4 regions of the Aliirhizobium cellulosilyticum genome follow, and region 1 is predicted to be linked to each of the others. Evidence: riboswitches for the same ligand, from Rfam matches in the RefSeq annotation. Region 1 holds a riboswitch; each other region holds the start of a gene.
The links. A riboswitch is a leader RNA that binds a small molecule or an ion and turns the genes downstream of it on or off. The one in region 1 is predicted to bind cobalamin.
Positions count from the first base shown of each region.

Region 2: it holds a riboswitch for cobalamin, as region 1 does, so the genes downstream of both, bluB (5,6-dimethylbenzimidazole synthase) here and GGE33_RS20685 (energy-coupling factor ABC transporter permease) in region 1, are expected to answer to the same signal.
Region 3: it holds a riboswitch for cobalamin, as region 1 does, so the genes downstream of both, GGE33_RS24825 (DUF1636 family protein) here and GGE33_RS20685 (energy-coupling factor ABC transporter permease) in region 1, are expected to answer to the same signal.
Region 4: it holds a riboswitch for cobalamin, as region 1 does, so the genes downstream of both, GGE33_RS10785 (aromatic ring-hydroxylating oxygenase subunit alpha) here and GGE33_RS20685 (energy-coupling factor ABC transporter permease) in region 1, are expected to answer to the same signal.

Region 1 is NZ_JACIGW010000005.1:296,718-300,301, reverse strand. Features, by position in the region: gene alr (alanine racemase) at 1-620, opposite strand, end outside; gene GGE33_RS20690 (ClbS/DfsB family four-helix bundle protein) at 855-1,367, shown strand; cobalamin riboswitch at 1,466-1,660, shown strand; gene GGE33_RS20685 (energy-coupling factor ABC transporter permease) at 1,695-2,372, shown strand; gene GGE33_RS20680 (replicative DNA helicase) at 2,425-3,584, opposite strand, start outside.
Region 2 is NZ_JACIGW010000001.1:1,388,727-1,392,310, forward strand. Features, by position in the region: gene GGE33_RS06545 (NAD+ synthase) at 1-1,336, shown strand, start outside; gene GGE33_RS06550 (TolB family protein) at 1,356-2,186, shown strand; cobalamin riboswitch at 2,215-2,397, shown strand; gene bluB (5,6-dimethylbenzimidazole synthase) at 2,481-3,167, shown strand; gene GGE33_RS06560 (hypothetical protein) at 3,168-3,584, opposite strand, start outside.
Region 3 is NZ_JACIGW010000010.1:28,004-31,587, forward strand. Features, by position in the region: gene cobO (cob(I)yrinic acid a,c-diamide adenosyltransferase) at 1-161, opposite strand, end outside; gene GGE33_RS24815 (CbtA family protein) at 158-931, opposite strand; gene GGE33_RS24820 (CbtB domain-containing protein) at 945-1,121, opposite strand; cobalamin riboswitch at 1,160-1,388, opposite strand; cobalamin riboswitch at 1,448-1,674, shown strand; gene GGE33_RS24825 (DUF1636 family protein) at 1,779-2,207, shown strand; gene cobW (cobalamin biosynthesis protein CobW) at 2,204-3,253, shown strand; gene cobN (cobaltochelatase subunit CobN) at 3,276-3,584, shown strand, end outside.
Region 4 is NZ_JACIGW010000002.1:388,605-392,188, forward strand. Features, by position in the region: gene GGE33_RS10780 (NmrA/HSCARG family protein) at 1-703, shown strand, start outside; gene GGE33_RS10785 (aromatic ring-hydroxylating oxygenase subunit alpha) at 754-1,998, opposite strand; cobalamin riboswitch at 2,090-2,322, opposite strand; gene GGE33_RS10790 (DUF6656 family protein) at 2,473-3,081, shown strand; gene GGE33_RS10795 (L-threonylcarbamoyladenylate synthase) at 3,113-3,584, shown strand, end outside.

The DNA.
Region 1 (3,584 bases):
ACGCCTTCGAAAGCCGCAGCAACCCGTTGGAAAGACTCAAGCTGTGATCGGTTGAGCGGAGAGGCCGGCGAATCGCCGCTGTGAAGATGCGACATGACGAGAACGGGTGAGAAACTTGCCGGCCGCGAGACATCCTCGGCAAAGGCGATCGCTTCTTCCGCGGGAAGGCCGAGCCGGTTGAAGCCGGTATCGATATGTAGCGCACAAGGATGGTCGCCATGTTCGGCGGTGACCGACATCCAGAAGGCCAGCTGTTCCTCGGAGATGATCACCGGGACCAGATCGTTTTCGTAAAACATCCGTTCCTGGCCCGGCCATATGCCGGAAAGCACGTAGATGCGGGCATCCGGCGCGTAGGTGCGCAAGGTTACGCCTTCCTGCACCGCGGCAACGAAGAAATCCCGTGCGCCGGCTTCATAGAGCGCGGTACCGCAATCCTCAAGCCCGAGACCATAGGCATCCGCCTTGACGACTGCGGCGGTTGAAGCCTTTCCACAGCGGCGCGCCATTTCCTTCCAGTTGTCGACAAGTGCGCCGAGATCGACCGTCAATCTCACGGGCGCGATATCGAAATCATCCGGATAGGTTTCGTCGCTGTCAAAATCGGTCTGTTCTGTCATGGCGGTCTCAATTGAATATGCTTTTGAAAGGCGGAGTGGCCGATCCTAACCTTTTTGCCGGCTGGAAAAAGGCCGCGGGTGAAGAATAAGGTTCTCCGTACAGGCTTTTGACACCACAATAATAGTGCAGCAATCCTAGGGTCGGTGTCCGGCTGCGACAGCCGGACGGCTTCATATCCTGTGGACAGAAGCGTAGCTTAGATGCTGTATTCGAACAGCATCTGAAGGCGCTCCATGGCTGTACCCGGTTCCAGGCAGGAACTTCTTGCGGCGATCTCCACGACCTTCAACAGGCTTTGGGACGATCTTGCCAGCGTTCCGAAGGTCCGGGCGAGAGAGGCATCCATGCAGGGCCACATGGCAGGCTCGATGATGAGCCCGGCGGATCTCGTCGCATACCTCATCGGCTGGAACGAACTGGTGCTGAAATGGCTCGATCGGGATGACCGGGGTGAAGCGGTCGATTTTCCGGAGATGGGGTTCAAGTGGAACGAACTGGGGCCGCTTGCCCAAAAATTCTATGCAGACCATGACGCACTGGACTGGCCCGAGCGGTTGGAACGACTGAGGACGGTGAAAGAGCAACTGGTCTCGACAATCAGCAACCGGTCAGATGACGAGCTTTACGGCAAAGGCTGGTACGGCAAGTGGACCAAGGGGCGCATGATCCAGTTCAACACCGCGTCGCCCTATGCCAATGCAAGAGCGCGCATTCGCAAATGGCTGAAGGCCCAGGAGTGCGCGTAGCAACGCCGATGACCCATTCTTGCTGCATGCGACCCTATGACAGCGGTAGATTGGTGCGATTTCGGCTGCGGTTGTTTGCTGCCTCTGCGGGAAATTGCTACCCCATTCCCGCACATGGTGCGGCCGACATCCGTTGACCGCATGGGAACAAGGGCAGCATCTGTTGAACCCGACCGCCCCCGCGACTGTGAGCGGCGAGCTTTGCGAAACACCACTGTGGCCTCGCGCCATGGGAAGGTTCGACAAGGCATCGACCCGCGAGTCAGGAGACCGACCGTGTGTATCTTATCAATCAACGACCGTCGGGTGTGACGGACAGGAGCACATATGCATATCGAACCGGGCCTCGTAGACGGGGCCAAAATCATTCTGAGCTACGCCACTGCAGCAGGGGCGGGACTTTTCACGTTGAAGTTGGCGCGAGACACGATCCGGCAACAGGGTCTCGCATCATTGGCCGCGCGTACGGCCATCACCGCTGTAGCAGTCTTTTCCTTCTTCGAACTTCTGCCGCATTATGCGGTCGGCGTGTCCGAGGTGCATTTCATTCTCGGATCGACATTGTTCCTGCTGTTCGGCGCAGCACCGGCGGCAATCGGGCTGGCGCTTGGTCTGGCGATACAGGGACTGTTCTTTGCGCCGGCCGACCTGCCGCAGTTTGGAATGAACGTCACGACGCTGCTGGTGCCGTTGTTTGCGGTGAAAGCGCTGGCGGATCGTATCATTTCGCCAGGCACGGCCTATGTCGATCTCACCTATAGGCAGGCGCTCCAGCTATCGACCGCCTATCAGGCCGGTGTCGTCGCCTGGGTGGCTTTCTGGGCCTTTTATGGTGCCGGTTTCGCAAGCGAAAATCTTGTGGCGATCGGCACGTTCGGTATTGCCTATATGTCGATCGTGCTGATCGAGCCGCTGGCGGACCTGGCCGTACTTGCCATCGCCAAGACCCTGAATGCTCTGAACGGTTCAGGCTTCGTTACGCGACGGCTTTACAACGCGGCCTGAGTTAGCCCGCGACTCTCAGCCTCGCCGGTGTACTGCCGGCGAGGCTGTTCGATCACGGTTCTTCGTATTGCGTGAAGCTCGGCTCGGCGAGGTCCGCAAAGCGCGTGAATTCGGACTGGAAGGCGAGCTTGACCGTGCCAGTCGGTCCGTGACGCTGCTTGGCGATGATGACGTCGGCCGTACCCTTGACGCGCTCCATATGTGCTTCCCATTCCGGGTATTTCGGATCGGCCAAGTCGCGGGGCTCCATGTTCTTTACATAATATTCCTCACGGAACACGAAGAGCACGACGTCGGCATCCTGCTCGATCGAGCCTGATTCGCGAAGGTCGGAAAGCTGCGGGCGTTTGTCTTCACGGCTTTCGACACCGCGCGATAGCTGTGACAGCGCGATGATCGGCACGTTGAGTTCCTTGCCGAGCGCCTTCAGACCCGTGGTGATCTGGGTGATTTCCTGCACGCGGTTTTCACCCGACTTGCCCGAACCGGTCATCAGCTGGATATAGTCGACCACCAGGCAATCGAGGCCGCGCTGGCGCTTCAGGCGGCGGGCGCGCGCCGATAGCTGGGCGATCGAGATACCACCGGTCTGGTCGATAAACAGCGGCACCTTCTGCATCATTTGGCTACAGGCGACCAGCTTTTCGAAATCGGCCTCGGTAATGTCACCGCGACGGATCTTTGACGACGAAACTTCCGTCTGCTCGGAGATGATACGGGTGGCCAGCTGTTCGGACGACATTTCGAGCGAGTAAAAGCCGACGACGCCGCCATTCTTGGCCTTGAACGAGCCATCGGGGGCGATTTCCTGCTCGTAAGCCGCGGCGATGTTGTAGGCGATATTGGTGGCAAGCGAGGTCTTGCCCATACCGGGGCGTCCTGCGAGCACGATCAAGTCGGAGCGCTGCAAGCCGCCCATCTTGCCGTCGAGCGACATGATGCCGGTTGAGATACCAGAGAGCTGGCCGTCACGCTCGAAAGCCTGGCCCGCCATGTCGATGGCGATCGCAACAGCATCGTTGAACGACTGGAAGCCGCCGTCGTAACGGCCGGTTTCCGCCAGTTCGAAAAGGCGGCGTTCGGTATCCTCGATCTGGCTTTGCGGCGGCATGTCGAGCGGCGCATCATAGGCGATGTTGACGACATCTTCGCCAATGGTGATCAGCGCCCGGCGAAGCGCCAGGTCGTAGATCGCCCGACCGTAGTCTTCCG
Region 2 (3,584 bases), on a different contig from region 1:
CGCCATCCGCGACAAGATCGATCTGCCGAACTACGGTGAGTTCGACGAAAAGCGCGTCTTTACCGAAGGATCGATTTCAGGCCCCTACAATTTCAGAGGGATTCGCATCGGCGTTCCGATCTGCGAGGAAATCTGGAACGACATGGGCGTCTGCGAGACCCTGGCCGAGAGTGGTGCGGAAATCCTGCTCGTGCCGAACGGTTCGCCTTATTATCGCGGCAAGCTGGATGTCCGTTATCAGGTGGCCTTGCGCCAGGTCATCGAAAGCGGTCTGCCGCTGATCTTTGCAAACCAGCTCGGTGGCCAGGATGAGCTTGTCTTTGACGGCGCAAGCTTCGCCTTCAACGCCGACAAGTCGCTGGCCTTCCAGCTTTCGCAATTCGAGACGGCGTTCGTCGTCACCGAATGGAGACGTGAAGAGGATGGCTGGCGCTGCCAGCCCGGCCCGATGGTCCGTATTCCCGAAAAGGAAGAGGCCGATTACCACGCCTGCCTGCTCGGCTTCCGCGATTATGTGAACAAGAACGGTTTCAAGTCGGTCGTGCTGGGCCTCTCCGGTGGCATCGATTCGGCTGTCTGCGCCGCGATCGCCGTTGATGCGCTCGGCGAGGAGAGGGTGCGCACCATCATGCTGCCCTATCGCTACACGTCCGAAGACTCGTTCAAGGACGCCGCGGACTGCGCGAAGGCGCTCGGCTGCCGCTACGATATCGTGCCGATTTCCGATCCGGTCGAAGGGTTCCTGGCATCGTTGTCCGACATGTTCGAAGGCACCGACCAGGGCATTACCGAAGAGAACCTGCAGAGCCGTACGCGCGGCACTATCCTGATGGCGATCTCCAACAAGTTCGGCTCGATGGTTGTGACGACCGGCAACAAGTCGGAAATGTCGGTCGGCTACGCGACGCTTTATGGCGACATGAACGGCGGCTTCAACCCGATCAAGGACCTCTACAAGATGCAGGTCTATGCGCTGGCCGAATGGCGCAATGAAAATGTGCCGGCAGGCGCTCTCGGCCCGTCCGGCGAGGTAATCCCGAAAAACATCATTTCCAAGGCCCCTTCGGCCGAGCTTCGGCCAGACCAGAAGGACCAGGATTCGCTACCGCCCTATCCGGTGCTGGACGATATCCTCGAATGCCTCGTCGAAATGGAAATGGGCACCGAAGACATAGTGGCCCGCGGCCACGACGTCGCAACCGTCCACCGCATCGAGCATCTGCTCTATCTCGCCGAATACAAGCGGCGTCAATCGGCTCCTGGCGTGAAGATCACCAAGAAGAATTTTGGCCGCGATCGCCGTTACCCGATCACCAACCGTTTCCGGGATCGTTGAGAGGGAGGCGCCCTTGGCACTGCGAAGCTCCATCGAGATCTACAATGTTCGAACCCGCCAGAACCGAGTTGTCTGGCAGACGGAGGAATTGTTCGAAGCGCCGAACTGGTCGCCGGACGGTGACTATCTGATGCTCAATGCCGATGGTCTGATCTATCGTTTGTCTCCGGATGGTGATTCCGGTCCTATTCGGGTCGATACGGACTTCGCGACACTCTGCAACAACGACCATGGCATCTCGCCAGACGGCGCGCTGATTGCGATCTCCGACAAGGTCGAGTTCGGTAAGTCGGCGATCTATGTTCTGCCGGCCAGGGGCGGCACGCCGAAGCTCGTCACCGAAAGCCTGCCATCCTACTGGCATGGCTGGTCGCCGGACGGAAAGACGTTCGCTTATTGCGGTATCCGTGATCAGGTCTTCGATATCTATACGATCGGCATCGACGGAAAGAACGAGACCCGGCTGACCTTCGGCGAGGGCCGCAATGACGGGCCGGATTATTCGCCGGACGGTCGTTGGATCTATTTCAACTCCAGCCGCACAGGGCTGATGCAGATCTGGCGTGTTCCGGCGACCGGCGGCGCTGCCGAACGCATCACCGACAGTAACTATGGCGACTGGTTTCCGCATCCGTCACCCAAAGGTGACAAGGTCGTTTTCGTATCCTATGACGCCGAAGTCTTCGATCATCCGCGTGATCAGAATGTTCGCATCCGGCTTATGGATGCCGATGGGGGCAATGTCGAAACGCTATTCGAGCTTTTTGGCGGGCAGGGCACGATGAACTCGCCCAACTGGTCACCGGATGGTGATGAATTTACCTATGTGCGTTATTTCCCTGCGGCGTGAACGGCCTTGCTTCGGCCGGGTTCAGTCAGCATAAGAGCCTCCGTCAGGTGCCCATCCTTGATGGGAGAATCGGGAAGCCGGTGAAATTCCGGCACGTGCCCAACGCTGTGAGGCTGACGCTTATCCTATTCATGCCACTGGATTTCTCCGGGAAGGCGGCGATGAGCGGATGAAGCCCAGTCAGAAGACCGGCCTGACGAGATGGACCGATCCGCGCGGACGGCGGGCAGGTTGGGTGGATTGCGCCACGCCGTGACGGCGGCAGCAATCCGCAGGCGTTGTTGGGGAAAGACGATGCGACCTGATGATTTGAACAATGGCCTGGTGGCCGCCGAAGCTTTTACCGATGACGAGCGTGCCGCCGTTTATCGCGCCATCGAAACGCGCCGCGACGTGCGCGATCAGTTTCTCTCCAATACGATCCCGGATGATGTGCTGCGCAGACTACTGGACGCCGCCCATGCCGCCCCGTCGGTTGGTTTCATGCAGCCGTGGAACTTTATCCTCATCCGTGACGAGGCGGTTCGCCAGTCCGCTTGGGAGGCGTTTTCGCGCGCCAATGAAGAAGCCGAGGCGATGTTTCCGGAAGAGAAGCGCAGCACCTACAGGAGCCTTAAGCTCGAAGGCATCAGAAAGGCGCCGCTGTCGATCTGCGTCACCAGCGATCCGGATCGTGCCGGTCCGGTGGTTCTGGGGCGTACACACAACAGCCGCATGGACAGCTATTCGACCGTCTGTGCCATCCAGAACCTCTGGCTCGCAGCCCGCGCGGAAGGGATCGGCGTCGGCTGGGTCAGTATCTTTCATGATGAAGATGTTCGAGCGCTCCTCGGCATTCCGGACCGCGTCGAGATCGTAGCCTGGCTGTGCCTCGGTTATGTCGATCAGTTGTATGGAGAACCCGAACTGGCGATAAAGGGCTGGCGCCAGCGTCTGCCTCTGGAAGATCTCGTCTTTCAGGACGGTTGGGGTCAGAAATAATCAAGGCTGCAGCTGCTGGGGGCCGCTGGATTTCGGATTGGCGAGGTCGATGTCTTCTTCGGGGAAGAATTGCGGCCCGACGGAGCGAATCTTTTTGCCGGGATCATAGGGACGATCCGGCGGGAACTGGACGGGTGCTTCTCTTGCTGGCGCAGGTGAGGCGCTGCCGAGATGGGTGATGCTGGAATTCGGATCGTCCACCTTTGGCCCAGTCTGCGTCTCCTCTCCCGGCCTTGGCAGTGCCAGCCCCCGGATCCGCAGGCGTTCTTTATCGTCAAGTTCCGTCTGGGTATCGAGGTCAGTGGGCGTGCAATTGTTGGAGCGGATCGCCGACAAGATCGCAACGCGCTCTTCCGATGGCTGCAGTAGCGAGCGGGTATTGTTGCGTTGCTCGGTGATTGCCGCGCGCTCGTCTTC
Region 3 (3,584 bases), on a different contig from region 1:
AGCCCGAAGGCCGCCGTCGACTTGCCCTTGCCGGGACCGGTATGGACGATGAGAAGACCCTTTTCCAGGGTCTTCTCGGCGACTTCTGCATCCTGAACCGCCTTGCGGTTCGCCATCTTGGCGCGATGACGCTCCTCGGCGGTTTCATCGATATTTTTCAACGCGCTGCAAGCTCCCTTTCGGTTACCGGAGAAACTTGTTCTCCGCTGCGGAACTTCTGCCTTAGCACAGCAGCGGCAACACCGAGAACCGCCCAGAAGATCAGATTTGTGGCATAAACGGCGTTGACGAACCGGCCATGGAGTTCAACAGGCACCGCCGTTTCATGGCTTGGCGGAAGCGGCGCGCCAACCAGATGCGGCGCAACGAGAAGCACGATCGCCAGAGCCGCCAGCAAGGCGGAACGGGTATAGGCAAGAAGACCGAGGCCGGCAGCGGTGCAGATAGCGGTCGAGACCCACCAGAGCTGACGCGGACCGAGTTCGGCGGCAGGCATGCCCGGAAGTTCCGGTGGCAGGCCGAGACCCGGCGCAAGGCTGACGGTGAGGAAGCCGGCAATGCCGAACATCAAACCACCTCGCCAGCCGCCAAAGCCGCCGAGCGCTTCGGCAAGTGCGATCGCGACGAGCGCAAAACCGATGGCGGCGAGCACATCGGCCGAAGCGGTATAGATGAAACGCTCGAAACCATCGGCAGGCGCCCAGGCTTCTTCGTCATAATGGTGATCGGCGGCAGCTGGTTGGGCCGCACCGATGGCAGGCGCTGCGTCATGCGAATGGCTGTGTCCGGCCTCTTCGCCGCCGGCATTTTCAAAAGTTTCCGCCTGCAGGATCAGCGGCACGGTGGAAAAACTCTGCATCACGGTCATCAGCAGGCCGGACAATAACCCGGCGACCACCGCCGCGAGGACGATGTTACGAAACAACGACATTTTGAAATTCCTCTTAGTGGCAGGGGAAGGCCAGCGAATGGCGCGTATCGTGAGCGGCGTTATGTACGACTTCCAGATGCGAGAAGCCGACGAAACCGACCATGAACAGGCCAAGAAGGGCCGACATGCTAAGAGGAATGATTTTTGATGCGGAAACGCTGGCTGCGGCTGCAGCAGAATTCGTAACCATGGACTTCGTCTTTCTGCCCTCCACCCGAGGGCTGTTACCATTGCCGAATGTCTCTGGCAGGTCTCCTGGCTCGCGGATCGGGCGCCTTCACCCGCCTTCCCAGTTCAATCCGTAAAGGGATTGCTCCAGTGGCTTGACGACCGGATGGCCGTTTTGGGCAAAGGCTTTCCGCTTACAGTTGCGGGGGCAGCCGCGGGTTTGACGAAAGATCGTCGCACCGCATTCCCTTGAGTAACCCTTCCGGGCACCAAAGACAGATCCACTATAGTCAATTCGGTTCTATCGGCAATCGCCTTTGCGACATTGACAGTTTGACCGCGGAACGCTTACTTGAGCGCCACGACGGTCCTTTGCCGGCAACGGCAGGGGCTAAGAGAGAATGCGGTGCGGACCGATAAAACGGTCCAATGCCGCGGCTGCCCCCGCAACTGTGTGCGGCGAGCCATCACGCCAGAGACGCCACTGGAGAGGTCCGGCCATGGACCCTTCTGGGAAGGCAGGCGGATGGTGACGACCCGCGAGCCAGGAGACCTGCCGTTTGAAAATCATGCTTTTCCGGGCGGGGTGCTCCGGCAAAGGCTTCAATCATCGCTGCAGGATGGCTTGGCTTTCCTGTTCCGCACCCCGACTTGAGTAACCCGGCGGTAGTGCGGCCTGATGACAGATGATGCGCGAAAAGACGAAACCGGAACGACCGTTGGCGGCAATGCCGGCAACGTCGACGTGACGATCTTCGTCTGCACCAATTGCCGCGAGGCGACGGACAGCGAGGCCCGCCCCGGTATCGACCTGATCGAAGCGCTGAAACTGGCAGCTAAGGGCAAGCCGCTTACCGTCAAGCCGGTCACCTGCCTTGCCAATTGCGATAAGAGCCCGAGTGCGGCCTTCAACCACCGTTCCGGCTGGTCCTATGTCTTTGGCCACCTCTCCACCGAAGATGCCGACGACATCGTCACCGGCGCGATGATGCTGGCCGAAGACGAGCGCGGTTTCCTGCCCCTTCGCGGCCGCCCGATGTGCCTTCGTGGAAAAGGCATGACGGCCCGTATCCCACCCTTTCATCACCACGAGGACATGCCTTCATGAGCGAAAACTTCGCCCCTAAGTTCGATAAGGTTCCCTGCACCGTCGTTACCGGCTTTCTCGGCGCCGGCAAGACCACGCTGATCCGCAACCTGATCGAAAAGCTGGACGGCAAGCGGCTGGCGATCATCGTCAACGAATTCGGCGATGTCGGCATCGATGGCGAGGTGCTGAAAGGCTGCGGCATCGAGAGCTGCCCGGACGACAACATCATCGAACTGGCCAATGGCTGTATCTGCTGCACGGTGGCAGACGATTTCGTGCCGGCGATCGACCAGATTCTCGCCCGCGAGCCGCGCGTTGACCATATCCTGATCGAGACTTCCGGTCTTGCTCTGCCGAAGCCGCTCGTACAGGCGTTTCAGTGGCCGGCCGTGAAGGCGCGTGTGACAGTAGATGCCGTGATTGCGGTCGTTGATGGTGTAGCACTGGCCGAAGGCCGCGTTGCCGATGACCACGATGCGCTCGAAGCCCAGCGCCAGACCGACAGCTCGATCGATCATGACGATCCGGTCGAAGAAGTGTTCGAGGACCAGGTCGCCTGTGCCGACATGATCGTGCTGACCAAGACCGACCTTCTCGATCAGGCTTCGCTTGCAGCCGCCAAGGGCCGAGTTCAGGCGCATCTGCCGCGTGCCGTGAGAATCGTACCAGCTGCAAATGGTGCGGTTGATCCCAGCGTTCTGATCGGCCTTGGCCTTGCCGTCGAGGACGATATCGAGAACCGCAAGACCCATCATGACGACGAACTCGACCACGACCACGACGATTTCGACAGTTTCGTTATCGATCTGGCCTCGGTAACCGACCCCGAAGCGCTGGCTGCCCGTATTTCGGCGACCGCGGAAGCGGAAAACGTGCTGCGCATAAAGGGCTTTGTCGACGTCGCGAACAAGCCGATGCGCCTGCAGGTTCAAGCGGTAGGATCGCGCGTGAACCACTATTTCGACCGCGCCTGGGCACCTGGCGAAAACCGCCAGAGCCGCCTCGTCGTGATCGGCGAAAAAGGCATCGACCGCGCCGCGATCGAAAAAATGCTGGCGGCATAAGAGCCACCGGCCGAGGAAAAGGATGCACATACTCGCCACCACATCGTCGTCGCTCGACGACCTTATCGAACCGGTAGACCTCAACCAGTCACCGGCCGATGTGGTGGTCCTGTCCTTTTCCGGCAGCGATCTGAACGGGATTGCGGCGGCTTGGGAGGCGGTTGACCGTGGCGCGTGGAATACGGCTGAGGCTCGTGGCCTTGATACCCCCCTCTGGCCTGCCAGCCATCTCCCCCACAACGGGGGAGATCAGCAAGACGTAGCAACACCGCTAAATCCTCAACAATTGAATAGAGCGGAACCTCGCCGCGAGTCGATCTCCCCCCTTGTG
Region 4 (3,584 bases), on a different contig from region 1:
CGCCGGGATGGACAGTGCCCATGGCGTGTTCAGCGTCTTACCGGCCAACCTGTCAGAGACCGAAGAGGTACGGATAGGGTGCGGGATCGCCGATCTTGCGGCCGAAAGCGGCGTCGCACATCTCGTCTATTCCTCGGGCGCCAGTTCCGGCGACACACCGACCGGGATCGCCCGTTTCGACGCCAAGCCGCGGATCGAGGCGCATATCCGTTGGCTGCCGGTCACCGCAACCATAATCAGACCGATGATATTCATGGATATGCTGATCAACCCGGCATTCGGCCTTTCAGAAGGCCGGTACACATTCTTCCTCAGGCCGGACCAGTCGATGCAACTGATTGCCGTGGAAGACATCGGGAAATTCGTCGCCGCGATCTTTGCCGATGGCATACGGTTCAGCGGACGGACGATTAAGATCGCGAGCGATACGGTTACAGGGCGCCAGCTGGGGGAAATCTTCAGCGAAGCCGCCGGTCGTCCGGTCATCTATTCCCGCTTTGCCGATGAAGTCCTTGCCGCCAATAGCGATCTTGGTCAGCTTGCGGCGATCCTGGATAACGGCCCGCTGGCGGATCACGTGGACCTTGCTGCGATGCGCGAGATCAATCCCGAGATCATTTCCTTTCGGGCCTGGCTTGCGACCCAAAGACACCAAGCCTTCGACGCCTTAATCGGGAGTGATCGTACGTCCCACTCAGCGTAAAAACAGGCTCCTCCGCAAACTGACGGCACATTGCGGAGGAGCGCTCAGTATCACGCCACCGCGTAAAGCGTGCTGTCCTTGCCCTGCAGGCGATCGATCATGAAGTTCGAATACCACTCAACGAACTGCATCACACCACCTTCATGCGCCTCGGAATAAGGGCCGGGTTCATAGGCGGGAGAGCGGATGCCGAAGGCGTTTTCCTCGACGATCTGCCTGTCCTGGTCGTTGGTCATGTTCCAGACATGGGTCAGCTGCTCGACATCGTAATCGACGCCTTCCACCGCATCCTTGTGGACCAGCCATGTGGTGGTGACCGCCGTCTCTTCCGGCCCGATGGGGATGACTCGGAAAGAGATCGCGTGGTCGACCAGCATATGGTTCCAGGTGGTCGGGTAATGGAACAGAAGCATCGTGCCGATATGGGAAATCGTCACGTCGTCGGAGAGCGACCGTTGAACTGCGGGACGGCCGTTCATCGTGTAGCTTTCGGCATCCTCGATCAGCGGCATGCGCGCCACGCGGAACTGGCCGTCCGGCGACATGTTGAACGTGCTCGGCAGGCCGGCCGCTTCACAGCGGCTCCAGTGTTCGGAAATGAACGGATCGTCGCCGGCGCCCTGCACACCGGTCGCAGTCGGCGCTTCCGGGTAGGTGCGGCAGAGTTCCGGATGGTTACCGGCGCAGTGATAACACTCGCGATTGTTTTCCCAGACGAGCTTCCAGTTGCCCTTTTCGATGATCGTGTTCTGGGCAGCAACCTTCGTTTCGGGCAGGCGATGCGGCGCCATGTAAGGCTCGACCGTTGCGCGAACCGGAGCAAAATCCGGGGCTTCCTTTGCGAGGCAGATAAAGATGTAGCCAGCAACCACCTGGCAGTGGACGGGTTTCAATCCAAACTGCTTCTTGTCGAAATTCTCGCCCATATGACGGGCCGACATCAGCGAGCCGTCATGCTGGTAGGTCCACTGGTGATAGGGACAGACGAGGCGGGTCGCAGAACCCGTTTCCTTGGTGCAGACGCGGTGGCCGCGATGGCGGCAGGTATTGTGATAGGCGCGGATATCGCCCTCGCGCGTGCGGATGACGAGAACCGGATAGTCGCCAACCTGCAGGGTAAAATACATGCCCGCCTTGTTGATCTGGCAATCGTGGCCGGCAAACAGCCAGTCGCGATACCAGATCATCTCGAGATCGAGCTTGTAATAATCGGGATCGATATAAAAGGGCTGTTCCAGGCTGAAACCTTCGCGGCGGTTCTTCAGCTGCCGCAGAACCTGATTGTGAATGTCCATATGCTTCCTCGCAATACAAGCAAGCTTCAGGGCATGGACAAGCCGGCAACAATCAATGCAGCCAATTCCCGTCCCGTGCGCCCTCCGCGACCGGTGTCATCAAGCTCAGGCTGGTTTCCGGGCTGAGGAGTTGTCCCAAAAGGACTGCATGGCACCTTCCCGGTCGGCCGTTCGGCTCTGTCCCAGTGGCCGGGGTCGCCCCCTACCATGCCTTCAACTCCACCACCGTTGCGGGGGCAGCGCCGGATAGATCTCTGCGACCCGCCGGCTTCCCAATTCTCCGCCTCCCCTAGCGAGGCGGCACCTTGAGCTTTGTCATATTTAAGCGGGACGCCGGCCTGTCGCATAGACGACATTGCGACATCGGCCACTGCATTGGCGACGATCGCGCAATAGCATCCGATTGCGGGAGAAACCGACTGTTAAGGTCTTGCTAATAGTGTTCTTGAAAATTCATTGGGAAGAGCCGCCACCATGCCAGGACAGCTCCGTTATTACGAAGTCAACAGGCCCAGGCCCTTGATGATGCCGCCAAGCAGCGGCAATGCCCATACGGAATTCCTGCGAACCGGCAGAATTCCACGCTCCCGCCCTGTCTGGGTTCCCGACGAACGTCGCTATCTCACCCATGACGAAGTGGCTGAAAAGACAGGCAAGAAGCTCGAAACGGCCGGCGAAACCACGCATAAGCGGCTGAACAGCTTTCACCGGTCTATCCACCTGCCGAAGATCATCTTTCACCGCACGTTGGAGGGTAGCCCGCATCTGGGCTATTGCCATGTGACCGCAGCACGTACCTTCTTTTCGCAGGATGCGATGGTCAGCTGGTCATTCTACATCGCCAACTTCTCTTCCGAGATCGGCGGCGACGAGGTGTTTTTCGCCCGAATCAATCCACGGAATTCCCGCATGTATTTCGCCGTCGCGGTGGAAGGCGAAGCAGGCGAACAGGCGCGGATCGACCGGACATGGCGCAAGAACGGGCTTCTGTTCCAGACCAACAGCCCGCGCGATGCGATGCGCAACGTTCTGATGCTCGGCGCGCCCAGTGCCGCAGTGCGCGAAATCATCAAAAGGCTTTAAAGCACGGGCACTCCGCTGTATTGACAGCGGCATGACAGCCGAAATCATAAACATCACCCATGAGCCCCAGCGCGCCATCAGCGAGGCAAGCCGCGTGCTCAATGACGGTTTTCCCGTCGCCATTCCGACCGAAACGGTCTACGGCCTTGCCGCGGATGCGACGCGCGCCGATGCGATCTCGCACATCTACGAGACCAAGGGGCGTCCGCAGTTCAATCCGCTCATCTGCCATGTCTGCGATATCGAGATGGCCGAGCGGTACGCGGTGTTCGATCCGGCGTCGAGAAAGTTGGCCGAAACCTTCTGGCCCGGTCCGCTGACCATTGTCCTGCCGCTCAGGAAAGACAGCACCATCCATCCGCTGGCAACCGCGGGGCTGGAAACGGTCGGGCTTCGCTGCCCGGAAGGTTTTGCCAACGACCTGATCCGCGATTTCGGCCGGCCGCTTGCGGCACCAAGCGCCAACACGTCCGGCAAGATTAGCCCGACCTCGGCACGCCATG